DNA from 3 places in the Streptomyces parvus genome. Region 1 is predicted to be linked to each of the others. Evidence: riboswitches for the same ligand, from Rfam matches in the RefSeq annotation. Region 1 holds a riboswitch; each other region holds the start of a gene.
What was found. A riboswitch is a leader RNA that binds a small molecule or an ion and turns the genes downstream of it on or off. The one in region 1 is predicted to bind cyclic di-AMP.

Region 2: it holds a riboswitch for cyclic di-AMP, as region 1 does, so the genes downstream of both, RNL97_RS31485 (transglycosylase SLT domain-containing protein) here and RNL97_RS28900 (M23 family metallopeptidase) in region 1, are expected to answer to the same signal.
Region 3: it holds a riboswitch for cyclic di-AMP, as region 1 does, so the genes downstream of both, RNL97_RS25455 (M23 family metallopeptidase) here and RNL97_RS28900 (M23 family metallopeptidase) in region 1, are expected to answer to the same signal.

Annotation. Positions count from the first base shown of each region.
Region 1 covers NZ_CP135079.1:6,208,576-6,218,639, forward strand. Annotated here, with positions in the region: gene hpnH (adenosyl-hopene transferase HpnH) at 1-386, shown strand, start outside; gene RNL97_RS28880 (aspartate aminotransferase family protein) at 383-1,780, shown strand; gene RNL97_RS28885 (helix-turn-helix domain-containing protein) at 1,844-2,452, shown strand; gene RNL97_RS28890 (DUF6126 family protein) at 2,517-2,690, shown strand; gene RNL97_RS28895 (tyrosine-protein phosphatase) at 2,725-3,537, opposite strand; cyclic di-AMP (ydaO/yuaA leader) riboswitch at 3,982-4,140, shown strand; gene RNL97_RS28900 (M23 family metallopeptidase) at 4,144-5,088, shown strand; gene RNL97_RS28905 (SGNH/GDSL hydrolase family protein) at 5,251-6,090, shown strand; gene RNL97_RS28910 (STM4011 family radical SAM protein) at 6,099-7,016, opposite strand; gene RNL97_RS28915 (STM4012 family radical SAM protein) at 7,024-8,409, opposite strand; gene RNL97_RS28920 (STM4013/SEN3800 family hydrolase) at 8,406-9,236, opposite strand; gene RNL97_RS28925 (STM4014 family protein) at 9,280-10,064, opposite strand, start outside.
Region 2 covers NZ_CP135079.1:6,786,344-6,796,407, reverse strand. Annotated here, with positions in the region: gene RNL97_RS31500 (UbiA family prenyltransferase) at 1-518, shown strand, start outside; gene RNL97_RS31495 (CARDB domain-containing protein) at 683-3,634, shown strand; partial or broken gene RNL97_RS31490 (dihydrodipicolinate reductase) at 3,755-4,063, shown strand; gene RNL97_RS31485 (transglycosylase SLT domain-containing protein) at 4,340-5,176, opposite strand; cyclic di-AMP (ydaO/yuaA leader) riboswitch at 5,180-5,338, opposite strand; gene RNL97_RS31480 (FAD-dependent oxidoreductase) at 5,822-7,183, shown strand; gene RNL97_RS31475 (SpoIIE family protein phosphatase) at 7,210-9,747, opposite strand; gene RNL97_RS31470 (hypothetical protein) at 9,953-10,064, opposite strand, start outside.
Region 3 covers NZ_CP135079.1:5,424,050-5,434,113, reverse strand. Annotated here, with positions in the region: gene RNL97_RS25475 (DUF5998 family protein) at 1-76, opposite strand, end outside; gene RNL97_RS25470 (bifunctional acetate--CoA ligase family protein/GNAT family N-acetyltransferase) at 142-3,252, opposite strand; gene RNL97_RS25465 (HPr family phosphocarrier protein) at 3,349-3,630, shown strand; gene RNL97_RS25460 (GntR family transcriptional regulator) at 3,804-4,511, opposite strand; gene RNL97_RS25455 (M23 family metallopeptidase) at 4,691-5,494, opposite strand; cyclic di-AMP (ydaO/yuaA leader) riboswitch at 5,509-5,675, opposite strand; gene RNL97_RS25450 (M16 family metallopeptidase) at 5,919-7,289, opposite strand; gene RNL97_RS25445 (M16 family metallopeptidase) at 7,316-8,680, opposite strand; gene RNL97_RS25440 (DNA gyrase/topoisomerase IV subunit A) at 8,961-10,064, shown strand, end outside.

The DNA of each region.
Region 1 (10,064 bases):
ACTTCCTCGGCGTCGAGCAGACCCGCGAACTGTTCAAGAAGGCGTTCGCGGGCGGCAACCGTTCCCGCTGGCGGCTCAACCACTCGCCGCTCTTCCTGGACTTCCTGGAGGGCAAGGCGGACTTCCCGTGCACCGCCTGGGCGATCCCGAACTACTCCCTCTTCGGCTGGCAGCGCCCCTGCTACCTGATGAGCGACGGCTACGTACCGACGTACCGTCAGCTCATCGAGGAGACCGACTGGGAGAAGTACGGCCGGGGCAAGGACCCGCGCTGCGCCAACTGCATGGCGCACTGCGGCTACGAGCCCACGGCTGTGCTCGCCACCATGGGATCGCTCAAGGAATCCCTGCGTGCGGCGCGGGAGAGCGTGGGCGGCAACCGGTGACGGACGGCGGGCCGGGCGGCTTCGACCTGGGACGGCTCCTGGCCGAGCGCGGGGCCGAACGGTACGAGCTGCATGAGCGCCACCTGAACCACCAACTGCCGCGCATGCTGCACACCATCGGCTTCGACAAGGTCTACGAGCGGGCCGAGGGCGCGTACTTCTGGGACGCGGAGGGCAACGACTACCTCGACATGCTCGCCGGGTTCGGCGTCATGGGGATCGGCCGGCACCACCCGGTCGTCCGCAAGGCCCTCCACGACGTGCTCGACGCCCAGCTCGCCGACCTCACCCGCTTCGACTGCCAGCCGCTGCCCGGACTGCTCGCCGAGAAGCTGCTCACCCACAGCCCGCACCTGGACCGCGCCTTCTTCGGCAACAGCGGCACGGAGGCGGTCGAGACGGCATTGAAATTCGCCCGGTACGCCACCGGGAAGCCCCGGGTCCTCTACTGCGACCACGCCTTCCACGGACTCACCACGGGATCCCTCTCGGTCAACGGGGAGCGCGGCTTCCGCGACGGCTTCGCCCCGCTGCTCCCCGACACGGCCGTCCCGCTCGGCGACCTCGACGCGCTGCGCCGCGAGCTGAAGCGGGGCGACGTCGCGGCCCTGGTCGTCGAGCCGATCCAGGGCAAGGGCGTGCACGCCGCCCCGCCCGGCTATCTGCGCGGGGCCCAGGAGCTGCTGCACCGGCACAAGGCGCTCCTGATCGCCGACGAGGTCCAGACGGGCCTCGGGCGTACCGGGGACTTCTACGCCTACCAGCACGAGGAGGGGGTCGAGCCCGATCTGGTGTGCGTGGCCAAGGCCCTTTCCGGCGGCTATGTGCCGGTCGGCGCGACCCTCGGCAAGGACTGGATCTTCCGCAAGGTCTACTCCGCGATGGACCGGGTCCTCGTCCACTCCGCGAGCTTCGGTTCCAACGCCCAGGCGATGGCGGCCGGGCTCGCCGTCCTGACGGTGATGGAGGACGAGGAGACCGTCGCCAACGCCCGGCGCACCGGCGATCGCCTGCGCGAGCGGCTGGCCGCCCTGGTGGACCGGTACGAACTGCTGCACGAGGTGCGCGGCCGCGGGCTGATGATCGGCATCGAGTTCGGCAGGCCGTCGTCGCTGAAGCTCCGCAGCCGCTGGACCATGCTCCAGGCGGCCCGCAAGGGACTCTTCGCCCAGATGGTCGTGGTGCCGCTGCTCCAGAAGCACCGGATCCTCACCCAGGTCTCCGGCGACCGCCTGGAAGTGATCAAACTGATTCCGCCGCTGGTCATCGGGGACGCGGAGGTGGACCGTTTCGTGGAGGCGTTCACCTCCGTCATGGAGGACGCGCACAGCGGCGGCGGGCTGATGTGGGACTTCGGCCGGACGCTGGTCAAGCAGGCCGTGGCCAACCGCTGACCTGGCACTTGCCTCTGAGGCAAGTTACTTGCCTCAGAGGAAAGATCCTGGCCCAATAGAGGTATGAACCCTCCGGACGAAGGGGTGCCGGACGAGCTCCCCGGCGTCGCACCCCGACTGCGCGATCTGCGCCGTTCCCGCGGCCTCACCCTGGAGACCGCGGCCCAGCGGGCCGGGCTCTCCCCGGCCCATCTCTCCCGGCTGGAGACCGGCCGCAGGCAGCCCTCGCTGCCGATGCTGCTGGGGCTCGCCCGCATCTACGGTACGACGGTCTCCGAGCTGCTCGGCGAGCAGCCGCCCGAACGGGACGCGATCATCCGCGGCGGCGGCTTCGAGGGGGCCAAGGCCGACGGCTGGATGTACCGGCAGGCGGGCGGCTCCGGCCGCGCCATGCAGGCGCTGCGGGTACGCGTCCCGTACGGCGCCCAGGGCGACCTGGTCCGGGTCCACCCCGGCGAGGAGTGGCTGTACGTCCTGGAAGGCCGGCTGCGGGTCGGGCTCGGCGACGCCGTCCACGACCTCGAACCCGGCGACAGTGCCCACTTCGACTCGCTCACCCCGCACCGGATCGCGGCCGTCGACCGCTGCGGCGCGGAGCTGCTCTTCGTCCACTCCCTGTTGCAGAGCCCCGCCGCCGAACTCTGCCTCGGCAGCGGATTGCACCCGCGCTGACCGGCCGTTCCCGCCGGCTCCACCCTTCACTCCACCGGCCGCGAGGCCGACAGAGAGGACCGTCATGTCCGATTCCGAGCACTATGACCCGCTGGGCCCCGGACGCCGCGCGAACGAGGACCCGCAGGAGAAGCGGATGCCGCGCGGCGTCATCATCCGGCTCTTCGCCTATCTGGTGGCGGGCCACATCGTCGCTGGCTTCCTCTACCTGCTCTTCGTGGTGGCCGGGAGCAAGTGACGCGCCGTCCCGGGGCGAACTGTCACCGGAGGGGTCAGCCCGCGTCGAGCAGCCGCTCGCGCAGCCGCTCCCGGGTCTCGGGGGAGATCTTCAGCCCCTCGGACAGATAGCGGTCCGTCGTTCCCCAGTTCTCCTCGATGGCCGCGAAGGCCGCCGCGAGGTAGGCGGGCCGCGCCCCGAACAGCGGGTCCAGCAGCTCCAGCACCTCGGGCGACATGCCGGCTCCGGACGGATCGGAGCGCTTCACCTTGTACCGGCGGTGGAGATCGTTGGACTTGAGGTAGTCCTCCTCGATCGCCTCTCGTACGACGCCGACCGCGAGCAGGGCGACCGCGATCGAGAGGCCGGCCCGGTCCTTGCCCGCCGCGCAGTGCATCAGCGCCGGGACGCTGTCCTCGGCCAGGGCGTGCAGGACCCGGCTGTGCTCGGCGGTGCGGTCCTCGATCGTCGCGCGGTACATCCGGATCATGCGGTCGACGCCCTTGCCGCCCGCTAGGACCGAACGCAGCTGCTCGATGTTGCCGCTGCCCACCAGCCGCCAGAACTCCGCGCCGTCGGCCGGGTCCGAGAGCGGAATGCTGACATTGCGGACACCGGCCAGCTCGATGTCGTAACCGTCGAGCCGGTGGTCGGCGGAGTGGCGGAAGTCGAAGATCGTGTGCAGTCCCAGCCCGTCGAGGAAGGCCGCGTCCTCGGCGGTGGCGTGCGCCAGATGGCCACTGCGGTAGAGCCGGCCGAAGGCGGTGCGCCGCCCGTCCGTCGTGGGGAGCCCGCCCACATCGCGGAAGTTGCGGACTCCGGTCAGCACGGTCTCTGTCGGCGGGACCTGCGGCACCTGCTGGGTCACGGGGGCTCCTGGGATCTCGGGCGTCGGCGCGGCTCTCCGGCGAGGGCGCTCCCGTGACGATACGACATCGATTCGACGGAAAATCATCACGGCCGCCTCCCCGGCGACGGGTGCCGGGGAGGGTGGGCTGACCCGGTGTCAGGAGCGCCGCTCGCGACATGTCCGTATTGGTGCATTTCGCAGAACATGCCCCGCTAATGGGGGAGATGGGATTTCGGAGGTGAGCGGGATCATATCCGTGACGGTCCGTGGTGAGCGCACCGTCGAGCTTTCCCGTTGCCCGTACGGAAATCCAAGATCCGTGATCCACGGAGTGTGACGGGAAATCCGGAGCGATATCGAATCGATGATTCCGCCGCGCAACCGATGGCTTGTTCCGCCCGTCCCGACCGGTTTACGGTCACCGTCAATCCGGACGGATCGCCTAATCCTGCCGCCGCCCGGAATTCGCACCCACCCACTCACGTGTGGCAGGAGCGGGGGAACCAGGTAAGCCGCCGATCCGGAGATCCGGACCGGCTAGGGGTGAAGTCGCCGCAACGCGACCGGGCATCTCCAGCCCGAACCCGACAGCTCACCTCGCAGGCGCCGGAGAGGAACTTCCCCATGCCCGAAAAGGGTAAGCACCGTCGTCCGAAGTCCGGCCCGATCTCCCGCGGCTTCCTCGCCGCAGGGACCGGCGGCGCCGCACTCGCCCTCCCGCTCATCGGCGCCACCGGCGCGAACGCCGCGGGCCAGGCCGCCCCGGCCGCCAAGCCGGCCGTCGCCTCGGTCGCAGCCGCGCACACCGCTCCGGCCGCGTCGAAGGCCGCCCCGAAGACGTACGCCGTGGTCGCCGGCGACTACCTGTCGAAGATCGCCGCCGAACACCAGCTCAAGGGCGGGTGGGAGAAGCTCTACCAGGACAACCGCTCCACCGTCGGCGACAACCCCAGCCTGATCCACCCGGGCATGAAGCTGACCCTCGGCGCCAAGGGCTCCGCCCCGGCCGAGAAGTCCGCCGCCCCCAAGGCCGCCCCGAAGAAGGCCGAACCGGCACCGAAGGCCGCGCCGAAGGAAGCCCCCAAGGGCGACACCATCTCCGCCGACGACTCCGAGAGCTCCGGCGCCTCCGCGCAGACCGGCTCCTCCGAGGCCGCCGGCTCCGGCTGGTCCGCCCCGCTGGCCAACGCCAACGTCACCACCCAGTACCGCGCTTCCGGCGCCAGTTGGTCCAGCGGTTACCACACCGGTTCGGACTTCCAGGCCGCCTCCGGCACCCCCGTCCTCGCCATCGGTCCGGGTACCGTCGTCTCGGCCGGCAACAGCGGCTCGTACGGCAACGAGGTCGTCATCAAGCACGAGGACGGCATGTACTCCCAGTACGCCCACCAGTCCTCGCTGAACGTCTCGGTCGGCCAGAGCGTCACCGGCGGCCAGCAGATCGGCCTCTCCGGCTCCACCGGCAACTCCACCGGCCCGCACCTGCACTTCGAGGTCCGCACCGGCCCGAGCTACGGTTCGGACGTCGACCCGATCGCCTACCTGCGTCAGCACGGCGTCTCCGTCTGACCGATCGGCGACGAGAAGTGTCCGAGAGGCGGTGCGCGGCGGCGCACCGCCCCTCGCTTTATTCCGGGTTTACCGAAAACTGACCGGGTGGTCTATCTCACCACCCGTCAACCCCGTATTACGGTCGCGTAGGTCACATCGGACGATGCAGGATAAGTCCTTGTGGCAGACGATTCGAGAAACAACCAGCAGCACACCATCGGGTCGTACGCGGCGATCGGCGACAGTTTCACCGAGGGCGTCGGCGACCCCGGCCCCGACGGGACCTTCGTCGGCTGGGCGGACCGCTTCGCGGTGCTCCTCGCCGACCGGCTCCCGGCCCCCGATCCGGCCGGCCCCGAGGACGCCCCGTACGAGGACTCCCCGCACGGGGACTTCCGCTACGCCAATCTCGCCGTGCGCGGACGCCTCCTCGACCAGATCGTGGAGGAACAGGTCCCGCGCGCCAAGGAACTGGCCCCCGACCTGGTCAGCTTCTGCGCGGGCGGCAACGACATCATCCGGCCCGGCACCGACCCCGACGATCTCGCCGAGCGCTTCGAGCGGGCCGTCGCCGATCTGAGCAACGCCGTCGGCACGGTCATGGTCACCACCGGCTTCGACACCCGGGGCGTTCCGGTGCTGCGCCACATGCGCGGCAAGATCGCCACCTACAACGTCCACCTGCGGGCCATCGCCGACCGCTACCAGTGCCCCGTGCTGGACCTGTGGTCGCTGCGCTCGGTCCAGGACCGCCGCGCGTGGGACGCCGACCGGCTGCACCTGTCGCCCGAGGGCCACACCCGCGTCGCGCTCCGCGCCGCCCAGATCCTCGGCCACGAGGTGCCCGCCGATCCCGACCAGCCCTGGCCGCCGCAGGCCCAGCGCAGGCCCTTCGACGCGCGGCGCGACAACATCCAGTGGGCCCGCGAGTACCTGGTGCCCTGGATCGGCCGACGGCTGCGCGGCGAGTCCTCCGGCGACCACGTCGCGGCCAAGCGCCCGGACCTGCTGCCGCTGTAGCAGGCCCCTCAGGGCTCCAGCAGGGGAAGGGCACGCCGGGACGGGTCCGGCACGACGAGCCCGTCCGGCGGCGTGCCCGTGCCGTACCCGGCCGGTATCCGCTCCAGGACACCGCCGGCGAACACGTCGTACAGCGGCAGCGACTCCAGATGCACATAGCCGATGTGGCAGTCGCACACGGCGAGCGGACACGCCCGCGGGCCGAGCGCCCGCCGGTAGCTGCCGTCGTAGAGATTGCCCAGCTCCGCCTTGACGAAGTGACAGCGCCGCACCGTACCGTCCCCGTCCACCGAGATCACCGACTCGCCCGTCCGGCAGGGCAGTCCCGCCGAGTGGTGCGGATCGCGGCTGTAGGGGAACAGCGGATCCAGCTCCGTCCAGCGCGCCGCCTCCTCATCGGTGTACGAGCGCCCCTCGGCGGCGTTCACCCAGAGATAGACCGCGTCCGGCAGCTGGGCCCGCAGCCGCCGCGCCTCGTCGAGATGCTCGTCGAACCCCACCACCCCCACGCTGTAGCGGATGCCCTTCGCCGACAGGTCCCGGCATTTGCCCAGAAAACGGTCGTACGGGGTCTGCCCGGGGTGGTACGTGCACCAGAGCGCGATCCGCTCCGGATCGGCGTCCGCCAGCCAGTCGGTGCGGCCGCTCAGGTTCGTCTGGATCGCGACCCGGTTCATGTGCGGAAGGCGCGACAGCTCGGTCAGCGCCCGCCGGTACCAGGAGCGCACCAGCCCCTCACCCCACGGTGTGAACAGCACCGACAGCCGGTCGCCGCTCTGCGCCGCGGCCCAGCCGGTGAACCGCTCCAGCGCCTCCCGGTCAGCCGTGAGCTGGGCGCGGCTGTCCCGCCGCTTGGCGAACGGACAGTAGGGGCAGTCGTAGTCGCAGGAGGCGAGCGGTCCCCGGTAGAGAATCGTCAGGTCCATCTCCGGCTCACTTCCGCTCGTACGCGGCCATCGCCGCCCGCACCCCGGGGGAGAACAGCGCGGGACCCAGCGCGTCGGAGTGGGCGAGGCCGGACGGGGACAGCCTGAGGAGACCGTCCGGCGCCGACGTGTCCAGCCAGCCCCGCCGCGCGAACCCCGCCAGCTCGGCCGGGAAGTCCGCGGCCGGATCGGTGCCGAAGCGGGCCCGGTACTCCGCCACCGGCAGCCCCGCCGCCTGGAGCAGCGACTGCAGCAGATGCCGCCGGCGTGCCTCGTCCGCGTCGACGTACCGGCCGACCTCGGCGCGGGAGAAGTCCTCGGTGGCGGTGAAGTCGTCGATGATCGACCGGATCTCCCGCATGTCCACCGCGTAGTCGAAGGAGTAGTGGAGGGCGGAGGTGTACGAACGGGCACCGCAGCCCAGGCCGATCATGCCGTCGGTCTGGCAGGCGTAATCCTCCGGGCCCTCCTGCTCACGCGGGGCGTCGGTCCGCCGGAACATCCGCATCGACACCTGCTCGTAGCCGTGCGCCACCAGATGGTCCCGCCCCACCGCGTAAAGCCGCAGCCGCTGCTCGTCCCAGGCGGCGTCCTCCAGTGCCCGCGCCGTGGGGCCGGTCACGGTCGGCCCGAGGCGGTGCAGGCCGGTGAGCGGGCGCACGTACAGCGGATAGAGATACAGCTCCTCCGGCCGCCAGGCCAGTGCCGCGTCCAGCGAGGCGAGCCAGCTGCGCTCGGTCTGCCCCTCGATGCCGTAGATCAGGTCGACGTTCAGCACGGGGATCCGGGCATCACGGATCCGGCCGAGCGCCGCTTCCACGTCGGCGCGGCGCTGCGGACGGACGGCAGCCCTGGCCTCCTCGTCCACGAAGCTCTGCACGCCGATGCTGATCCTGGTCGTGCCCCGGTCGGCCAGCACCGCCAGCCGGTCGGCGGTGGCGGTGGACGGTGAGGTCTCCACGGACAACGGGACCGCGCTCAGCTCGGCACCCATCCGCTTCTCGGCTATGTCGCAGAGCCGCTCCAGCTCGCCCGCCGTCAGAAACGTCGGAGTCCCGCCGCCGAACGCCGCCGCCGCGAACCGCACCGGCTCCTGGTCGCCCAGCGCCTCCCGCACCGCCAGGGCCTGCCGGTCCAGCGCGTCCAGATAGCGCGTCGTCAGCTCATCGGGCGCGCCGATCCGGGTGAAGAGATTGCAGAAGCCGCACCGGACCTCGCAGAACGGTATGTGGAGATAGAGGGAGAGCGCGTCCTTCGGCTCCGCCGCCCAGAGCGACCGCAGGGCCGGGCGGTCCGCCAGCGGCCGGTAGGCCGTCTTGTGCGGATAGGCGTAGACGTAACTCTCGTACGGCCGGAGGGCGGGCGGCGCCGGAGTGCTGGTGGTGATCGTCATCGGGCGGCCTCCGGCCCCGGCGCTGCGGGTGGTTCGAGGAAGAAGTGGGCGTAGGGGACGGTCCAGACGGCCGGGTGGCCGAGCCGGTGACCGGTGTAGCCGTCGTCGCCGTAGGCGGTGCCGTGGTCGGAGCAGACGATCGCGAAGCACCGGCGGCGGCTGCTCGCGGCGGCGAAGAGCCGGCCGATGTGCCGGTCCACATACTCCAGGGCCGCCGCGTGCGTGGCCCGGGAGTCGCCCGCCGCGCGGGTCGCGCCGGGCAGATGGAACCAATTCGGCTGGTGCAGGGCGGACACGTTGACGAAGAGGAACAGCCGCTGTTCCCGGGGGAGCGCCGCGACGACCTCCTCCGCCCGCGCCACCTGCTCCTCGAACGAGGTCGGTGAGGCGACGCCGAAGCCGGGCTCCCAGTGGCTCTCCTGGAACATGCCGGGCAGCACCGAACCGAGTGGCCCCTGACGGTTGAAGAAGCCGACCCCGCCGATACACAACGTGCGATATCCCTCGGCGGCCAGCCCCGACACCAGATCGGGCGTGTCGAACACGAACGTGCCGTCCGCCGTCGTCTCACTGCCCGCGAACCGCGCCGCGAAGAGCCGGGGATGCGGCCCGGGGGAGGCGGGCGTCGGCAGGAACCCGGCGAACATCGCCTGGTGCGAGGCGTAGGTGAAGCTGCCCGGGGCGTGCCGCTCCTCCCAGCCGCCGCCGGGCAGATGCCGGGCGAGGTTGGGGATGCGTCCGGCGGCCGCCAGCTCTACGGCGACATCGTGGCGCAGGGTGTCCAGGGTGACCAGCAACAGGTCGTGGCTGCCCACGACGTCGCCCATGTCGGGCCGGTCGGGCCCGGCGGGCGCGGGAAAGACGGCGGGGTCAGCAAGCGGTGACGGCACGGTGGTTCCTTGCTCGGTCCAGTACGGCGGCGACCTGCGCCGCATAGGTGTCCAGGCCCTCGGCGCCGCTGCCCGGCAGACCGGTCAGTCCGGGCAGCAGATCGCCGAAGGCGTTGACCTCGCCGACGGCGAAGCGCCGCCAGCCGGCCGTGGGCAGGAGGTCGACACCCACACAGGGCGTCCCGGGGAAGCAGGCCGCCGCCCGCTCGCACATCGCCAGCGCCTCACGCCAGCAGCCGCCCGCCGCCGCCACGGCTCCCCGGACCTCGTCGAGGTCACCACGCGCGCCGCCGAGATGCAGATTGGTCATGGGGCTCGTGCTCGTCCGCACCACGGCGTGGGTCGCCCGGCCGCCGACCACCACGATCCGCAGGTCCGCGGCCCGACCGCGCTGCGACGCCTTCGGGAGCCAGCGCTCGATGTGCAGCCCGTCCGGGGCCAGCGCGTCCACGACGGCGCCGACCTCCCGTTCCGAGGTGTAGCGCCTGACCCGCAGTGAGTTGAACAGCCGCCCCGACGCGTCCCGTTCCACCGATGTGCTCGCCCGGACCCGGCCGGGACCCGCCGTCTCCACCGCCAGCACCCCCGAGGCGGAGGAGCCGTGCGCGAGCTTCACGAACGCCCGGGGCATGCGGTGCTCACGCAGCAGCTCCCGTACGTCGGACCAGCCGCGCACCAAGGTCCCCGCCGGTCCTGAAGTCGGCGAAGCGGGCACGGGGACCCCCGCCCGGTCGAGCAGCCCGTGGCACAGCCGCTTGTCGAAGA
Region 2 (10,064 bases), 580 kb from region 1:
GGCTCCTCGCCGGTACGGTGCACCTTGCCGCGGTCGCGGCCGCCTGGCTCTACAACCTGCGGCTCAAGGCGACCGCCCTGTCCTGGCTGCCGTACGCGGCCGGGTTCGGCGCCCTGCCCGCCGCCGTCACCCTCTCCCTGCCCGGCGGGCCGGCACCCCGGTGGTGGACGGTGGCGGCCGGGGCCCTGCTCGGGTTCGCGGCGCATCTGGCCGACACGCTCCCGGACATCGCGGCGGACCGGGCGGCCGGGATCCGGGGCCTTCCGCACCGGCTGGGCGACACGGGGACCCGGCTGCTGCTGCCGCTGCCGCTCCTCGGCGCTACGGCGGTGCTGGCGCTCGGGCCGCCCGGACCGGTGGGCGCCGGGGGTGCCGCGGCGCTCGCCCTGGCCGGGGCGGCGGCGCTCGCCGGTCCGGCGCTCGGCCGCCGGTGGCGCAAGGCGGCACTGGCCGGAGCGGTGGCCGCGGCGGCGGTGGATCTGGCGTTGCTGCTGGCCCGGGGCGTGGCGGCGGGCTGAACAGGTTCTCGTCGGCGGCTGCCTGACAACGCGTCATGTCACGCGCCCGGATGACATGGCCATGCGAAGACCGTTGACAAATCCGAAACGGCGCAGAAATCTGTGAATCTCTGACCGCAAAAGATTGACTTGTGGGCTCAAATATTGTGGAAGCAGAGGTCATCATGAGATGGAAGCGACTCACCGGACGGACGGTCGCCGGGCTGCTGGCAGCCGGACTGATCTCCGCCGGGCTCCTGCCCGTCACCGCGAACGCGGCTGAGGCCACGGACCTCGCGCGGGGCAAGACCGTCACCGCCAGCGGATCGCACGGCGGATACCCGGCATCGAACGCCAACGACGGCAGGCTCGACAGCTACTGGGAATCGAACGGCCACCCCGCCGACCTGACGGTGAAGCTCGGCGCGGACGCGGACCTCGACTCCGTGGTCCTCAAGCTCAACCCGGACCCGATCTGGGCCACCCGCACGCAGGACATCCAAGTGCTCGGCCGGGCGCAGGGCGGCACTGCGTTCACCTCGCTGCGCACCCGCGCCGGCTATGTGTTCAACCCCGGCTCCAACCGGAACACGGTGACCATCCCGGTGGACGGCCGGGTCGCCGACCTCCAGCTGAAGTTCTTCTCCAACACCGAGGCTCCCGGCGCCCAGATCGCCGAGATCCAGGTCTTCGGGACGGCCGCTCCCAACCCGGACCTGACCGTCAGCGCGCTGTCCTGGAGCCCCTCGTCACCGTCCGAGACGGACGACATCACCGTCGAGGGCACCGTCCGCAACGCCGGCTCGGCCGCCTCCCCCGCGACCGCCGTCCATGTGAGCCTGGGCGGCGTGGTCGTGGGCAGCGCGCCGGTCGGCCCCCTCGCGGCCGGGGCCTCGGCCCCGATCTCGGTCGAAGTCGGCAAGCGGCCGCGGGGGGCGTACACCGTCTCGGCACTGGTGGACCCGACCGACACGGTCGCCGAGTCGGACAACACCAACAACAGCCGCACCACCGCCTCCCCGCTCGTGGTCGGTCAGAGCCCCGGCCCCGACCTGGAGGCCCGCTCCATCACCTCCAGCCCGGCCAACCCGGCCGTCGGCGCGGCGGTCACCTTCACCGTTGCGGTGCACAACCGCGGCACCAGTGCGGTGAACGCGGGCACGGTCACCCGGCTGACCGTCGGTTCCACCACGCTCAACGGCACCACCCCGGCCATCGCCGCGGGCGCGACCGCGAACGTCACGGTCGGCGGCAGCTGGACGGCGGCGAGCGGCGGCGCGACCCTGACCGCCACCGCCGACGCCACGAACCTGGTCGCCGAGACCAGTGAGACCAACAACACCTTCGCCCGGTCCATCGTCGTCGGACGCGGCGCCGCCGTCCCGTACACCGAACTGGAGGCGGAGAAGGCCGACTACAAGGGCACACTGCTCCAGTCCGACGCCGAACGCACCTTCGGGCACACCAACTTCGCCACCGAGTCCTCCGGCCGCGAGTCGGTGCGGCTCAACTCCACCGGTGACTACGTGGAGTTCACCTCGACCGCCCCGGCGAACTCGCTCGTCGTCCGCAACTCCATCCCGGACGCGCCGGGCGGCGGCGGCCGCGATGCGACCATCAGCCTGTACGCCGACGGCGAGTTCGTCCGCAAACTCGGCCTCTCCTCGAAGCACAGCTGGCTGTACGGGAACACCGACAGCCCCGAGGGGCTCACCAACACTCCGGGCGGCGACGCGCGGCGGCTGTTCGACGAGTCCCACGCCCTGCTCACCGAGACCTACCCGGCGGGAACGGAGTTCCGCCTCCAGCGCGACGCGAGCGACAACGCCGCCTTCCACATCATCGACCTGATAGACCTGGAGCAGGTGGCGGCGCCCTCCTCGCAGCCGTCCGGCTGTGTCTCCATCACGACGTACGGCGCGGTGGCGAACGACGGGCTCGACGACACGGCCGCCATCCAGCGCGCGGTGACGGCCAACCAGAACGGCCGGATCGACTGCGTCTGGATCCCGGCGGGCCAGTGGCGCCAGGAGCAGAAGATCCTCACCGACGACCCGCTCGACCGGGGCCAGTGGAACCAGGTCGGCATCCGGGACGTGACGATCCGGGGCGCGGGCATGTGGCACTCCCAGCTCTACACGCTGACCCCGCCGCATGAAGCGGGCGGTATCAACCACCCGCACGAGGGCAACTTCGGTTTCGACATCGACGAGAACACGCAAATCTCCGACATCGCCATATTCGGTTCGGGCACGATCCGCGGCGGTGACGGCAACCACGAGGGCGGCGTCGCGCTCAACGGCCGGTTCGGCAAGGACACGAAGATCAGCAATGTCTGGATCGAGCACGCCAACGTGGGTGTCTGGGCCGGCCGCGACTTCGACAACATCCAGGAGCTGTGGAACCCGGGCGACGGCGTCGAGTTCACCGGCATGCGGATCCGCAACACGTACGCGGACGGCATCAACTTCGCCAACGGCACCCGGAACTCCACGGTCTACAACTCATCGTTCCGCAACACCGGCGACGACGCGCTCGCCGTCTGGTCCAGCAAGTACGTCAAGGACCAGACCGTCGACATCGGCCACGACAACAGCTTCCGCAACAACACCATCCAGCTCCCGTGGCGCGCCAACGGCATCGCGATCTACGGCGGTCACGGCAACAAGATCGAGAACAACCTGATCTCCGACACCATGAACTACCCGGCCATCATGCTGGCGACCGACCACGATCCGCTGCCCTTCTCCGGGCAGACGCTGATCGCCAACAACGGCCTGTACCGCACCGGCGGAGCCTTCTGGAACGAGGACCAGGAGTTCGGTGCGATCACCCTCTTCCCGCAGAATCTGCCGATCCCCGGAGTCACGATCCGCGACACGGACATCGTCGACTCCACCTACGACGGCATCCAGTTCAAGACGGGTGGCGGCCTGATGCCGGACGTCAAGATCCAGAACGTGCGGATCGACTCGTCCAACAACGGCTCCGGCATCCTCGCGATGGGCGGCGCACGCGGCAATGCGACGCTCACCGACGTGACGATCACCGACTCGCGCGACGACCATGTGCTGATCGAGCCGGGTTCGCAGTTCACGATCTCCGGCACCCCGAACGGCGCCCGCGCGAAGCGCTGAACGACCTGACCGGCTCCCGGGCCGGCGGATCCCCCGCCGGCCCGGGAACACCCTTTGCCCCGGGGATTCGGTGGGGTCACAACTCTGGGAAGTGCAAGGCCCCGGAGCTACCCTCCGCGCATGATTCCCACGGTTGTCTGGGGTACCGGCAACGTCGGCCGCGCGGCGGTCCGCGCCGTCGAGGCCCCTCCGGCACTGACGCTCGCCGCCGTCCTCGTGCACGGTCCCGCCAAGGTCGGCCGCGACGCGGGCGAACTCGGCGGTCTCGGGCACCCGCTCGGGGTCGCGGCCACCGACGGCATCGGCGCCGTCCTGGCCTCCCGCCCCCGGGCGGTGGTCTACACGGCGTCCGGCGACATCCGTCCCGATGACGCCCTGGCCGACATCGGCCGGGCGATCCGGGCCGGTGCGGTGGTCGTCACGCCCTCCCGGGGGACGTGCCCGACGATCGCCGCGGCTCCCAGAAAAGAACCTGTTCCAGTGATGAATCTTCGACGCGAAACACCCTTGGCCCCGCTGTCCTGCATGTCATTGTCGTTCATGTGACGTCCCTCACTCTCCGCAGAGTGCAACAGGTTCTCCTGCGGTTCGCGAGGTAAGTACACGAGAAACTCGGGGGTAACTTCCCGGCGACACCCCGGGACCACGAAGGGGCCCCGGACCGTGCGGTCCGGGGCCCCTTCGTGCTGTGCGGTCGCGCAGGGATCAGTAGGCGCCGAAGACGTTGTCGATCGAGCCGTAGCGGTCCGCCGCGTAGTTGCACGCGGCCGTGATGTTGGCGACCGGGTCGTAGCTGTCGGTCGAGGTGCCGGGCACGTGGTAGGCCTGGAACGTCGGGTCGATGACCTGGAGCAGCCCCTTGGACGGGGTGCCCTTGACCGCGTTGGAGTCCCAGTTGTTGATGGCGGCCGGGTTGCCGGAGGACTCGCGCATGATGTTGCGGTGGATGCCCTCGTAGGTGCCGGGGATGCCCTGCTCCGCCATGATCGCCAGCGATTCCCGGATCCAGCCGTCGAGGTCGTTCGTGTAGGTGACGACCTTCTTCTCGGCGGCCGGAGCGGCCTTTGCCACGGGGGCGGCGTTGATGCGCTCCGAACGGTCGGCGCGGTCCGCCGAAGCGCCGCGCGCGGCGGACGGAGAAGCCTTGGAGGTCTTACCGTCCGACGAGGCATCGGACGTGACTCCGATGTCCAGCTTGATACCCGGGTGAATGAGATCGGGATTCGATCCGATGATCTTCCGGTTTCCTTCGTACAGCTTCTTCCAGCCGCCGCTGACGGAATGCTCGCGAGCGATCTTGGAAAGCGTTTCGCCGGCCATCACGGAATGCTTGGCGGGGGCGGCCTTCGCGGCGGGATTCGCCTGGGCGACCACCGCGGCGGGCGCCACGGCCTGCGCCGCGGCGGCGGGGGCAGGAGCGGCGAAGGCGCTGGTGGCACCGATCACCGGGAGGGCGAGAACGGCTCCACCGGTGGTCACGGCGGCGAGGCCGCGGCCGAGCGAGATGGACTTGGGACGACGGTGCTTACCCAGTGCGGGCATGGGGGATTTCCTCTCCGGCGCCTGCGAGGTGAGCTGTCGGGTTCAGACGGGAGATGTCTGGCCGCACGGTCGTGCGACTTCACCCCAAGCCGTTCCGGTTACGGATCGGCGGCTTACCTGGGTCCCCCGCTCCTGCCGTACGTGAGTGGGTTTCGGATTCCCGGACGGCGGCAGGATTCGGCGTTCCATCCGGATTGACGGTGACCGTAGGCGAGAAACATCGGACGGAACAAGCCCTGCATTCCCGATTTCCCTTTCCGCGCATGATCGAATAGCGGAATTGCCGGATCGGGCCGCGCCGTCACGGCGTCAACTTTCCTCGCGCAGAAGGGAACCGATACGTCCGCTTCGGCGTCCGCCCTCTTGGACGTGACGCTCACCACTCCCTCGCGGCGATGGCGAAATTGCGCCTAAGCAAATGCCCCGGTAACCCTAATAAGCCCTTTATTGACCATGAGCCCCATAGGGGCCAAATCGACCATATCGGTAGAACAAAACGGGCCGATCGGGCACTCCAGGCGGGGTCGGCCGAAGGGCCCGCCCGGCGATCGCTTACGGTGTGAGGTGGAGACTAGTAAGCCAACCCTTACCTCCGACGTACGCTGTACCTGCCCGCGTTCGCCCGCCCCGAAGGATCACCACGCCATGACACGCCCCGTCCGCGTCGCCATTGTCGGAGCCGGCCCCGCCGGTATCTACGCTGCGGACGCGCTGCTCAAATCCGAGGTCTGCCAGGACCCGGGGGTCTCCATCGACCTCTTCGAGCGCATGCCCGCCCCCTTCGGTCTCATCCGCTACGGGGTGGCCCCCGACCACCCGCGGATCAAGGGCATCGTGAAAGCCCTGCACCAGGTGCTGGACAAGCCCCAGATACGGCTCTTCGGGAACGTCGGCTACCCGCACGACATCGGCCTGGACGACCTGCGGTCGTTCTACGACGCGGTGATCTTCTCGACCGGCGCCGAGGCCGACCGCGCGCTCGACATCCCCGGCATCGAACTGGACGGCTCCTACGGCGCGGCCGAGTTCGTCTCCTGGTACGACGGGCACCCCGAGGTCCCGCGCACCTGGCCGCTCACCGCGGAGAAGGTCGCCGTGCTCGGCGTCGGGAACGTGGCCCTGGACGTGGCCCGGGTCCTGGCCAAGACGGCCGACGAACTGCTGCCCACCGAGATCCCGGACAACGTCTACCAGGGTCTCAAGCAGAACAAGGCGCTGGAGGTGCATGTGTTCGGGCGGCGTGGGCCGGCGCAGGCCAAGTTCAGCCCGATGGAGCTGCGGGAGCTGGACCACTCCCCCCACATCGAGGTCATCGTCAACCCCGAGGACATCGAGTACGACGAGGGCTCCATCGCGACCCGCCGCGAGAACAAGCAGGCCAACATGGTCGCGCAGACCCTGGAGAACTGGGCGATCCGCGACGTCGGCGACCGCCCGCACAAGCTGTTCCTGCACTTCTTCGAGTCCCCGGTCGAGATCCTCGGCGAGGACGGCAAGGTCACCGCGCTGCGCACCGAGCGCACCGAGCTGGACGGCACCGGAAACGTCCGGGGTACCGGCCGGTTCACCGACTGGGACGTGCAGAGCGTCTACCGTGCCGTCGGCTACTACTCCGAGGAGCTGCCCAAGCTCCCCTTCGACGTCACCTCCGGCACCGTCCCGCACGAGGCGGGCCGGGTCATCGCCGGGGACGAGCACATGGCCTCGGTCTACGTCACCGGCTGGATCAAGCGCGGCCCGATCGGTCTGATCGGACACACCAAGGGCGACGCCAACGAGACGGTCGCCTGCGTCCTGGAGGACCGTGCCGCCGGCCGTCTGCCCGAGCCGGCGACGCCCGCCCCGGAGGCCGTCGAGGCGTTCCTGGAGGACCGGGGCGTCCGCTACACGACCTGGGAGGGCTGGCACAAGCTGGACGCCCACGAGCAGGCGCTGGGTGCGGCCCAGGGCCGTGAGCGGATCAAGGTCGTGGAGCGCGAGGGCATGCTGGACGCCTCCGGCGCCTGATCGGCAGGACGTCTTTCAGGCACCTTCTAGGAGGCCGGATCCGGGGCACCCGTCGTACGCCCCGGGTCCGGCCTCCTGAACGTGCGCCACAGATCGGGCCCGGGTTCCTGCGCCGTCCGGGGGCGCCGGGCGGCCCGAGGGGCCTCGGCCCACCGGGCGGCGAGCAGGAGGGCGATGTCGTCGGGGCGGTCGGTGGCCGCCCTCGCCTCGCCGATGACCTGGTCGGCCGTCTCGGCCAGGGGGACGGCGCCGATGCGTTCGACGGTGGCGCGCAACCGCTCGACGCCCTCGTCGATGTCCGTCCCCGGACGCTCGATCAGCCCGTCCGTGAACAGGGCCAGCATCGCTCCCGGTTCGAGCCGCATCTCCGTGACCGGGTAGGCCGCGTCCCCGTCGATCCCGAGCACGATGCCACCGGGCAGGTCCAGCACCTCCGTCCGGCCGTCGGGCCGCCGCAGCACGGGCTGCGGATGGCCCGCCCGTACGGCACGGGCCACGCCGGTCGCCGGGTCGAGGGCGATGTAGCAGCAGCTCGCGAACTGGCCCGGGTCGAGGTCGATGAGCAGCCGGTTCGTGCCGCTCATCACCTCCTGCGGATCGTGCTTGCTCAGCGCGAACGCCCGCACCGCACTGCGCAGTTGTCCCATCGTCGCGGCGGCGGAAACGCCGTGGCCCTGCACATCCCCGATGACCAGGGCGAGTTCGTGGCCGGTCTCGATGACGTCGTACCAGTCGCCGCCCACGTCCATGCCCTGGGTACCGGAGAGATAGCGTCCCAGCGTGTCCACCCCGTCCACCTCGGGCAGCCGGTGCGGCAGCAGGGCGTCCTGGAGCCCGCGGGCGAGCGCCGACTCGCTGTCGTAGCGCTGGGCGCGCTGCAGGGCCTGCGCGATCAGCCCGGCCAGGGCCGTCAGGACCGTACGCTCCTCCGGGCTGAAGCCGCGCGGCCGGTCGAAGCCGAGGATGCAGGAGCCGACGGGCCGTCCCGAGGCGATGAGCGGCAGGAACGCCCGCGCCCCGACGTCCGTGTCGATCGGGATGCCCGGATAGGCCTCGGCCAGGCGCTGCATGGACTCGAAGAAGATCGGGCGGCCCGTGGTGAGGGTCTCCACCCCGGGGATGCTGACGTCGAGCCCGACCCCGTCGAAGCGGTCGAGGAACCCCTTGGGGAACCCCGTCTCCCAGGCCAGGTGGAGGTGGCGTTCGTTCAGCAGGTAGATCGCGAGCTGACGGCCGCCGAACGCGGGCAGCAGCTCGTCCGTGACCACCGAGGAGACCTGGCGGGCCGTGACCGCCTCGGTCAGCGCGATGGCGAGCGCCACCGGCCGGTACAGCGCGGAGGAACGGTCGGCGGTCGAGCCGATGCCCAGCCCCGGCGCGGTGACGGAGCCGGGGGCGTAGGCCGGCTGGTCGGTCGCCTGGAGGACGACGCTCACCCCGTCGTGCCCGGGGTACAGGGACACCGACAGCCAGAGTGCGGGCGGGCGCCGCGCGAGGAAGTGGACGGGCTCGTCGGCGATCAGAGCCGCCCGGTAGTGGTCCTCGTAGGCCTCGTGCCCGAACCACGGCAGGGCCTGCCACACCGGATGGCCCACCAGCTCCGTACGGGCGTGGCCGAGCAGTTCCTCGGCGAGGCCGTTGGCGTACGTGATCCGGCCCAGCCGGTCCAGGGAGAGGATCCCCCGCGGCAGCCGGTCGGCGGCCTCCGGTACGACGGGGCCGGCGCCCAGGTCGACCAGGAAGCCGGTCAGATGGCTGGCGGACACATCGCCGTCCGGGTGCGTCCAGCGGCCGGACAGCTCCAGCAGATGGGACCGGCCGTCGGGGCCGCGCAGCCGCATCCGGCGGACGACCGGTTCGGCGGACTCCACCGTCTGCCGGGCCAGGGCCCACAGCCCGTACACGTCCTCGGGGACCAGCCGTTCGGCGAGCGCGTCGACGGTGCCCGGGAAGGCGGCGGGCTCGAAGCCGAGGATCGCGCAGAGTTCGTCGTCGGCGGCGACCTGCCCGGAGTGCAGGTCCCAGTCGAAGCGGCCGACGCGCACCGGGGGCGTGGTGGCGGCGGGCAGTTGCACGGGGACCGGCTCGGTCTCCCACAGGCAGTCGACGCCCCGTCCCTCCAGATCGGTGAGCGCGGCGCCGAGCCGGCGGCCCAGGCGGAGGAGCCGTTCGCCGTCGGCGGGGGCGACGGGCTGCCCCGGCGTGGAGGCCCGCAGGACGGCCAGTACGCCCATGCTTCCCCGGGGCCCGGTGATCGGCACCCACAGCGAACCGAACGGGAACGGCAGCCCGGCCATCAGCTGCGGGAAGCGGCGCATGGCCTCCTCCGCGTCGGAGAGCAGTACGGGCCGCCCCGAGCGGTAGGCCTCGGAGACCGGGAAGGGGCGGTTCACATGCATCCGCCACCAGGGCCGGAACAGCGGGCCCGGCAGTCCGGCGAGCACCGCGAGCCGGAGAAGTCCGGGCGTCCGGCTGCGCAGGTAGACGCCGCCCGCGTAGCCGTCGCTCGACTCGACGGCGCTGACGAGGGCCTGGGCGAGGACGAGGGAGAGCTCGTCCGGCACACGGCCGACGTCTGCCGCCCCGGCGCGGGAGAACTCGTCCGGCACACGGCCGACGTCTGCCGCCCCGGCGACGGTCCCGTGTCCGCCGGGCGGGGAAGACCGGGGCGTATCGTGCCGGGTCACACAGCCAGCATGCTCCCGGTCCTGGGCACCCCGCACCTCCGGCGACCGGCCGCCCCCCGACGGCCGGTCGCCTCTCGCGGGATCAGTACAGCTTGGCGACGGCGGTACGGGTGGTCTTCCGGAACCCCTCCAGCGGAGCGCCGTCCAGCTCGCCCATCTGCCCCCACTCGACGACGGTGACGGCCCGGCCGTCA
Region 3 (10,064 bases), 780 kb from region 1:
CCACGAGGGCCGGGTAGTAGCCGCTGCGCTCGATCGCCGCGCGCAGCCCCTTGGTCGTCGTACCGGTCTTTGCCATGAGCACCATCCTACGGCGGGCCGGTGACTGCCGGGGACGCCCCGGGGGCCACCGGCCGGTGGGTCTCAGTAGTTCGGAAGGCGGCGGGGGCCGACGTCGCTCCGGGCGGGCGGCGGGGCGAGCCGGACGCTCGCGCCGAGCACGGTGAGTCCCTGCGGGGCGACGACGACGGGTTCGAGGGCGACGGAGACCACCTCCGGGTGGTCGTCGACCAGCCGGGAGAGCCGCAGCAGCAGCTCTTCGAGCGCGGCCGTGTCGACCGGGGTCGAGCCGCGCCAGCCGAACAGCACCGGGGCCGCCCTGATGGACCGGATCAGCTCGGCGGCGTCCCGGTCGGTGGCGGGGACCAGCCGGTGCGCGGTGTCGCCGAGCAGTTCGGAGGGCGCTCCCGCGAGGCCGAAGGAGAGGATCGCCCCGGCGGCCGCGTCGATGGAGGCCCGCACGACGGTGTCCACGCCGCGCGGGGCCATCGCCTGGACGACGGGAAGCAGTTCGGCGGGCTTGCCGAGGAGGTCGGTCAGCTCTCCGTACGCCCGGCGCAGCGCCTCCTCGTCGGCCACGTCGAGGCGGACCCCGCCGAGGTCGGCGCGGTGGCGCAGGTGGGGCGCGGTGGTCTTGAGGGCCACCGGGTAGCCGAGCCGGGCCGCCGCGGCGACGGCCGCCTCGGGGTCGGGGGCGGGCAGGGCGGGGCGTACGTCGATGCCGTAGCGGCCGAGCAGCTCGCGGGCCTCGTCGTGGGTGAGCGGGCGCCCGCGCGGGTCGGGGGCGGTGGCGAGCTGTGCCTCGATCAGGGCGGCGGCCCCGGCCTCGTCGATGGTGTCGTCGAGGAACTCGGGGATCTTGCCGGGCACGGCGGCCTGGCGCCGCCACTGGGCGTACTTCACGGCCTCGGCGAGGGCGCGTACGGCGCGTTCGGCGGCGGGGTAGGCGGGGATACGGCCGGGGCGGGCGGGGGCTTCGGGGTCGGCCGTTGCGGGGGTCGAAGTTCGGGGGACGGGAGTACCGGAGGTCGTTGTTCCGGGGGCAAGGGTTACGGAGGTCGACGTTCCGGGGGCAGGCGTCGAGGTCGCTGTTCCGGGGGCAGGCCTCGCGGAGGCCGACGTTCCGGAAGCGGCCGGAGCGGGCGGCGTTGCGGGGGCGGCCGGCGTTCCCGGGGCGGTGGGCCCTGTCCGGGCGGCCGTCGTTGCCGGGGTGGTGGTCCCGGTGCGGTCCGTGGTCGCTTCCGGGGCGGTGGCCGCCGCCCGGTCCGGGCCCGCTTCCGGGGACGCGGTCCGCGGCGCCGCGGTCCGGGGGCGGGGGGCCGCCGTGCTGCTCGCGGCGGCCAGCGCCTCGGCGAGGCCGCCGATCTCGACGTGGACGACGGCCACCGGCTTGGCCGACCCCCCGGCCACCGCCTTGGTCAGGGCCTCGGCCAGCACCTGTCCGTCACCGGTCTCGGCCTCCCCGTTCTCCCCCACCCACGGGATGGCGGTGACGATCACGGCGTCGCAGGTCCCGTCCGCGAGCGCCTCGGCCAGCGCGTCGCGGAAGTCCTGCGGGGAGGCGGCGGTGGTGAGGTCGATCGGCGGGCGCGGGCGCAGCCCCTCGGCGAGGCAGGCGTCGTACGTCAGCAGACCGAGGGACTCGGAGTTGCCGAGGATGGCGACCCGGGGGCCGACCGGGAGGGGCTGGCCCGCCAGCAGGAGACCGGCGTCGACCATCTCGGTCACGGTGTCGACCCGGATGACACCGGCCTGCCGCATCAGCGCGGAGACCGTCGTGTCGGGGATGCGGCTGACCGGGACGGCGTGGCCGGGCGGGTTGGTGCCGCTGTGCCGGGCGCCCTTCACCACGACGACGGGCTTCACGGCGGCGGTGCGGCGGGCGAGGCGGGTGAACTTGCGGGGGTTGCCGAGCGATTCGAGGTAGAGCAGCGCGACGTCGGTGTCCGGATCCTCGAAGGAGTACTGGAGGAAGTCGTTGCCGGAGACGTCGGCCCGGTTGCCCGCCGAGATGAACGAGGACAGGCCCGCGCCACGCCGGTGGAGGCCGGAGAGCAGGGCGATACCGATCGCGCCGGACTGGGTGAACAGGCCGATCCGGCCGCGGGCGGGCGACTCGGGGGCGAGGGAGGCGTTCAGCCGGACGGTCTCGGCGGTGTTGATGATGCCGAAGGCGTTCGGGCCGATGATCCGCATGCCGTACGAGCGGGCCTGCCGGACCAGTTCGCGCTGGAGCTCGCGGCCCTCGGCGCCCCGCTCGGCGTAACCGGCGGAGAGGACGACCAGGCCCTGGACGCCGTGCTCACCGCAGTCGGCGACGGCCTCGGGGACCCGGTGGGCGGGGACGGCGATGACGGCGAGGTCGACCTGCTCGTCGATCTCGCCGAGCGAGCGGTGGGCGGGGACCCCGTCGAGGGTGGCGAGGCCCTCGTCGAAGGCGCGGTTCACGGCGTAGGTGCGGCCGGTGTAGCCGGCGGCGAGGAGGTTGCGCAGGACCGTGCGGCCCACGCCGCCGGGGGTGCGGCCGGTGCCGATGACCGCGACGGAGCCGGGGGCCAGGAGGCGCTGTACCGAGCGGGCCTCGGCGCGCTGTTCGCGGCCGCGCTGGACGGCGAGGGACTTCTCGGTGGGTTCGAGGTCGAGGGTGAGGTGGACGGAGCCGTCCTCGAAGCTGCGGCGCTGGGTGTACCCGGCGTCCCGGAACACCTTGATCATTTTGTTGTTGGCGGGGAGCACCTCGGCGGCGAAGCGGCGGATGCCGCGCTCACGGGCGACCGCGGCGATGTGTTCGAGCAGCGCCGATGCGACTCCGCGGCCCTGGTGGGCGTCCTGGACGAGGAAGGCGACCTCGGCCTCGTCGGCGGGGGCGGAGGCGGGGCGGCCCCGGTCGTCGATGCGGTCGTAGCGGACGGTCCCGATGAACTCGCCGCCGATCGTGACCGCCAGTCCCACCCGGTCGACGTAGTCGTGATGGGTGAAGCGGTGCACGTCCCGGTCGGATAGGCGGGGATACGGGGCGAAGAAGCGGTAGTACTTCGATTCGTCGGACACCTGCTCGTAGAAGCTGACCAGTCGCTCGGCGTCGTCCGTGGTGATCGGCCTGATGCGCGCGGTACCCCCGTCACGGAGCACCACGTCCGCTTCCCAGTGGTCGGGGTACGCGTGATGCGGACTCTGTTCCGGCGTGGGCTCCATGGCCAAAGCCTACGGCCGGACGGGAGGCCGGGCACAGCACCGCGCACTGCATGAGAGACTGGTCTAGACAACCATTGATATGTGAAGGGCAGAACCATGGCTGAGCGCCGCGTAAACGTCGGTTGGGCCGAGGGCCTGCACGCCCGCCCCGCTTCCATCTTCGTCCGTGCCGCCACGGCCTCCGGCGTCCCCGTGACGATCGCCAAGGCCGACGGCAACCCGGTGAACGCCGCCTCCATGCTGGCCGTGCTCGGTCTGGGCGCGCAGGGCGGCGAGGAGATCGTGCTCGCGTCCGACGCGGACGACGCCGAGGCCGCTCTGGACCGGCTGGCGAAGCTGGTCGCCGAGGGCCTGGAAGAGCTTCCGGAGACCGTCTGACCCCTCCGACTCCGGTCCGTCCGGATTCGACCCGCGCGAGAGCCGTGACCCGGTGAAGGGATCACGGCTCTTTCGTTTCCGCGAAGGATTCGGGAAAGATCCGCACCTCGCCAATGCGGGCAGCGTGAAATGGTGCCCCGGAATTACTTCCCTCTTTGTATACGGTGTTTCTGTTAATGCCGGACGCCCGCAGTGTTTACGCCGTGTTGCGAACTTCTCACCGGGGGGACGGGGGCGGTGCGACGCCCCGGGAGATCCGGGCGGCGGAGCCGGTGCTCGGCGGTGGAGCGTTCCGCGTGCTGGGCGGTGAGCGCCCTCGCCCGTTCCGCGTCGCCGCGCGCCACCGCGTCCACGATCGCGCCGCGCTCGGCCCAGGAGTCGACCGGACGGGCCGGCTGCTCGACCGCGTACATCCAGGCGATCTTGTGCCGGAGCTGGGTGAGCAGCGCGATGAGCCCGGGGCTGCCTGAGGCCTGCGCGAGGGTCTCGTGGAACCAGCCGCCCAGCGAGCGCAAGTCCTCGCCCTCGCCCCGGCGGGCCCGTTCCTGGCCCAGTCTGACCAGACCGCGAAGCACCTTCAGGTGGGCTTCGGTGCGGCGCTGGGCGGCGCGGGCCGCGCCCAGCGGCTCCAGGAGCATCCGCACCTCCAGAAGGTCGGCGGCCTCCTGGACGGTGGGCTCGGCCACGCAGGCGCCGGCGTGTCTGCGGGTGACCACGAACCCCTCGGACTCCAGGGTGCGCAGCGCCTCGCGGACCGGGACGCGGGAGACCCCGTAGCGGCGTGCCAGCAACTCCTCGGTGAGGCGGCTGCCACGCTCGTAGACACCGGAGACGATGTCGTCACGGATTGCCGTGCATACCGAATGCGCGGGAATGCGCATATCCGAACCTCCGCCTTGATCCCCGCGAAACGCGGCCGCCCGACGTCTGTTCCGTGACTCTATGACAATCCGGCGGAATTTCCGATGGCAGGCCGGAATCCAGGGATATCTTCACGCGGGAATTACCGAAGGCCCCGGCGGGTGCCGGGGCCTTCGGACGGTGGGTCGCGCGCGGCGGGTCAGACGTTCAGACCGTGGGAGCGCAGGTAGGCGACGGGGTCCATGTCGGAGCCGTAGTCGGGGGTGGTGCGGGCCTCGAAGTGCAGGTGCGGGCCGGTGGAGTTGCCGGTGGAGCCGGAGAGGCCGATCTGCTGGCCGGAGGAGACGCTCTGGCCGACGGAGACGCCGATCGACGAGAGGTGGCCGTACTGGGTGTAGGTGCCGTCCGCCATCCGGAGCACGATGTTGTTGCCGTACGCGCCGCCCCAGCCGGCCTCGACGACCGTGCCGGCGCCGACCGCGACGACGGAACTGCCGGAGGCGGCCTGGAAGTCCACGCCGGAGTGGCTGCCGGAGGACCAGAGGGAGCCGCCGGTGTTGTAGCCGGTGGTGACGTGGGAGCCGGCGACCGGGAGGTGGAAGGCGTTCAGCCGGGCGCGCTCGGCGGCGCGGGCGGCACGGGCCTCCTCCTCGCGGACCTCCTCGGCACGGGCCTCGGCCTCGGCCTTCGCCTTGGCCTTGGCGGCCTTCTCGCGGGCCTCGGCGGCTGCCTTGGCCTTCGCCTTCGCGACCGCGTCGGCCTGCCGCTCCTGGGCGCGGGCCTGAGCGTCGATCTGCTCGGCGAGGGTGGCGTCGACGGAGAGGGCCTGGGCGAGGCCGGTGTCGGCGACCTTGGCGGCCTCGGTGTCAGCGGCGAGCGCCGGGGAGGACAGCGAGCCGAGGACTCCGGTGGTGGCCAGGGCCGCGATGCCGGCGGCCTGGGCGCTGCGACGCGTGAGGCGGCTCGGGGCACGGTGCTTCCCGGTGGCACGGGTGAACGCCATGGAGGGGCTGGTTCCTTTCCTTCCTTCTCGCCTACCGGGTTAGCTGACGGGTTCGGAGCAGGAAGGTCTCCTACGGATCCCCGCGCCGGTTCGCGGCACGGGCCTCCGATTCACCCCAGGGACTGCGTGGGTCCCCGGCTCCCCAGGCTCGCGCCTGACGGGGACTCGGCGATGACTGCCCGGCGCCGCGGCTGCGGCATACGGGTGACGGACAGCCGGGCCGACGCTAGGCGGGGCGGCTTCCCATCACCAAACGGATAAGGGGATTTGTCGTGCATCCCACAGGGCAGACAGGCAACCACCCCACCAAAGGTGGTGAAGCGGACTAAACAGGCAAAAACACAGGACCCCGACGAAGTCTCTTCCGTCGGGGTCCTGTTCACGGCAGTGGGTCGCACGGTGGCGGCCGTGCTCCGCGGCGGTGTCAGCCGGTGACGACGGTCACCTCTCCGATACCGAGGGCCTTCACCGGCTCCGCGATCCGCGCGGCGTCCCCCACGAGGACCGTGACCAGCCGGTCGACCGGGAAGGCGTTGACCACGGCGGCGGTCGCCTCCACGGTGCCCGTCTCGGCGAGCCGGGCGTAGAGGTGGGCCTGGTAGTCGTCGGGGAGGTGCTGCTCGACCTGGTCGGCCAGCGTGCTGGCGACGGAGGCGGCGGTCTCGAACTTCAGCGGGGCGACGCCCACCAGGTTCTGCACGGCCGTCTCGCGCTCGGCGTCGGTCAGCCCCTCGGCGGCGAGCGTCCGCAGGACCTTCCAGAGGTCGTCCAGGGCCGGTCCGGTGGACTCGGTGTCCACCGAGCCGCTGATCGCGAGCATCGCCGCGCCGCCCGAGTCGGGGCCGGAGGAGCGCAGCACCTGGGCGAAGGCGCGCACGCCGTAGGTGTAGCCCTTCTCCTCGCGCAGCACCCGGTCCAGCCGGGAGGTGAGGGTCCCGCCCAGGCAGTACGTGCCGAGCACCTGCGCGGGCCACACGCGCTCGTGCCGGTCGGCGCCGATGCGGCCGATCAGCAGCTGGGTCTGGACCGCGCCGGGACGGTCCACGATGACCACGCGGCCGGTGTCGTCCGCGGTGATGGGCGGCACCGGGCGGGCCTGGGCGGTGTTGCCCGACCAGTCGCCGAGGGTCTCCGCCAGCAGCGCGTCCAGGTCGATGCCGGTCAGGTCGCCGACGATCACGGCCGTCGCGGTGGACGGGCGGACGTGGGCGTCGAAGAAGGCGCGCACGGCGGCCTGGTCGATCCGCCGGACCGTCTCCTCGGTGCCCAGGCGCGGCCGGGACATCCGGGCGGTGGCCGGGAACAGCTCCTTGGAGAGCTGCTTGGCGGCGCGCCGGGACGGGTTGGCCTGCTCGTGCGGGATCTCGTCGAGGCGGTTGCCCACCAGTCGCTCGATCTCGCTCTCGACGAAGGCGGGGGCACGCAGCGCCTCGGCGACCAGTCCGAGCGCCTTGGCCAGCCGGGAGGCCGGGACCTCCAGGGAGACCCGGACGCCGGGGTGGTCGGCGTGCGCGTCGAGCGTGGCGCCGCAGCGCTCCAACTCGGCGGCGAACTCCTCGGCGCTGTGCTTGTCGGTGCCCTCGGAGAGCGCCCGCGACATGATCGTGGCCACGCCGTCCAGGCCCTCGGGCTCGGCCTCCAGCGGCGCGTCCAGGAAGATCTCCACGGCGACGACCTGCTGGCCGGGGCGGTGGCAGCGCAGCACGGTCAGCCCATTGGGCAGAGCGCCGCGCTCGGGCGCCGGGAAGGCCCAGGGGCGGGCCGTGCCGGGCGTGGGCTGCGGGTGGAACTCCATGGCTACTCCAGTCACGGCGGCGTCGCTCACTTGGCCGCCCCCTCGTGCGCGTCGGTGCCCTCTTCGCCCTCGGCGGCCTCGTCGGCCGGCTCGATGGGCTCGTAGACCAGCACCGCCCGGTTGTCGGGGCGCAGGGCCGCCTCGGCGGCCGCGCGCACCTCCTCCGCGGTGACGTCCAGGACGCGGCCCACCGCGGTCAGGGCGAGCTGTGGGTCGCCGAACAGGACCGCGTAACGGCACAGTTCGTCGGCGCGGCCGGCGACCGTGCCGAGCCGGTCGAGCCACTCGCGCTCCAACTGCGCCTGGGCCCGCTCCATTTCCTCGGGGGTGGGCCCCTCGGCGGCGAACCGGGCCAGCTCCTCGTCGACGGCGGCCTCGATCGTCTCCACCTCGACGCCGCCGGAGGTCTTCACGTCCAACCAGCCCAGCGAGGGCGCCCCGGCGAGCCGCAGCAGGCCGAAGCCCGCCGCCACGGCCGTACGGTCTCGGCGGACCAGGCGGTTGTGCAGCCGGGAGGACTCCCCGCCGCCCAGCACGGTCAGCGCCAGGTCCGCGGCGTCGCAGGCGCGGGTGCCGTCGTGCGGAAGGCGGTAGGCGGCCATCAGGGCACGCGCCGGGACCTCCTCGTGGACCACTTCGCGCAGCTGCTCGCCGATGATCTCGGGCAGTGTCCCGTCGCGCGGCGGCTGCTTGCCGTCGTGGGAGGGGATGGAGCCGAAGTACTTCTCGATCCAGGCGAGGGTCTGCTCGGGATCGATGTCGCCGACCACCGAGAGCACCGCGTTGTTGGGCGCGTAGTACGTACGGAAGAACGCGCGGGCGTCCTCCAGCGTGGCCGCGTCCAGGTCGGCCATGGAGCCGATGGGGGTGTGGTGGTAGGGGTGGCCCTCGGGGTAGGAGAGGGCGGTCAGCTTCTCGAACGCGGTGCCGTAGGGCACGTTGTCGTAACGCTGGCGGCGCTCGTTCTTGACGACGTCGCGCTGGTTCTCCATGGACTCCTCGTCGAGCGCGGCGAGGAGGGAGCCCATCCGGTCGGCTTCGAGCCACAGGGCCAGCTCCACCTGATGGGTGGGCATGGTCTCGAAGTAGTTGGTCCGCTCGAAGCTGGTCGTTCCGTTGAGCGAGCCGCCGGCCCCCTGGACGAGCTCGAAGTGACCGTTCCCCTTGACCTGGCCCGAACCCTGGAACATCAGGTGCTCGAAGAGGTGAGCCAGGCCGGTGCGTCCCTTGACCTCGTGGCGCGAGCCGACGTCGTACCAGAGGCAGACCGCGGCGACCGGGGTCAGATGGTCCTCGGAGAGCACCACACGCAGGCCGTTGGCCAGGCGGTGCTCGGTCGCTGTCAAGCCGCCGGAGCCGGCCTGTGCGGTGGCCGTGTGACCCATGGGCATGTACGTCCCTTCGATCGCGATACTGGACTTCCTGCCAGACCTGCCACTCTAAGCAAGCGCAGCGGCACCTGGCGAAGTTCCCGTTCGGCGGATGTTTCCGTCGATGGTGTCGCGAGCGCCGTCGACGGCGTGCCGCCCGGTCGGCTTCGGACCGTCCTTCGGACGGGTCGAGGTCGGCGTTGTCAGTGGGGCGGTCCACAATGGACCGCGTCAGCAGCTCGTGTTGTCCCGAACAAGCTCAGGTCGCCCGAAAAGAATCCGTGAAGGAGTCGCAGCCGCGATGGCCCGCCGTAGCACGAAGACCCCGCCGCCGGACGACTTCGAGGAGAAGATCCTCGACATCGACGTCGTCGACGAAATGCAGGGCTCCTTCCTCGAGTACGCGTACTCGGTGATCTACTCCAGGGCCCTGCCCGACGCCCGCGACGGCATGAAGCCGGTGCACCGCCGCATCGTGTCCCAGATGAACGAGATGGGACTGCGCCCCGACCGCGGTTATGTGAAGTGCGCCCGGGTCGTCGGCGAGGTCATGGGCAAGCTGCACCCGCACGGCGACGCCTCGATCTACGACGCCCTGGTCCGCATGGCCCAGCCGTTCTCGATGCGCCTTCCCCTGGTCGACGGCCACGGCAACTTCGGCTCCCTGGGCAACGACGACCCGCCGGCCGCCATGCGGTACACCGAATGCCGGATGGCGGATGCCACGTCGTTGATGACCGAGGCGATCGACGAGGACACCGTCGATTTCCAGTCGAACTACGACGGTCAGGAACGCGAGCCGGTCGTCCTCCCCGCCGCCTACCCCAACCTCCTGGTCAACGGGGTCTCCGGGATCGCCGTGGGCATGGCCACCAACATGCCCCCGCACAATCTGGGCGAGGTCATCGCCGCCGCCCGGCACCTGATCAAGCACCCGGGCGCCGACGTCGAGACGCTGATGCGCTTCGTCCCGGGCCCCGACCTGCCCACCGGCGGCCGCATCGTCGGGCTCACCGGCATCAAGGACGCGTACACGGCGGGCCGCGGCTCGTTCAAGATCCGCGCCACCGTCTCCGTGGAGAACGTCACCGCCCGCCGCAAGGGCCTCGTCGTCACCGAACTGCCCTTCACCGTCGGCCCGGAGAAGGTGATCGCCAAGATCAAGGACCTGGTCTCGGCGAAGAAGCTCCAGGGCATCGCCGACGTCAAGGACCTCACCGACCGGGCGCACGGGCTGCGCCTGGTCATCGAGGTGAAGAACGGCTTCGTGCCGGAAGCGGTGCTGGAACAGCTCTACAAGCTGACGCCGATGGAGGAGTCCTTCGGCATCAACAACGTGGCGCTGGTCGACGGCCAGCCGCTCACCCTCGGCCTCAAGGAGCTGCTGGAGGTCTATCTCGACCAC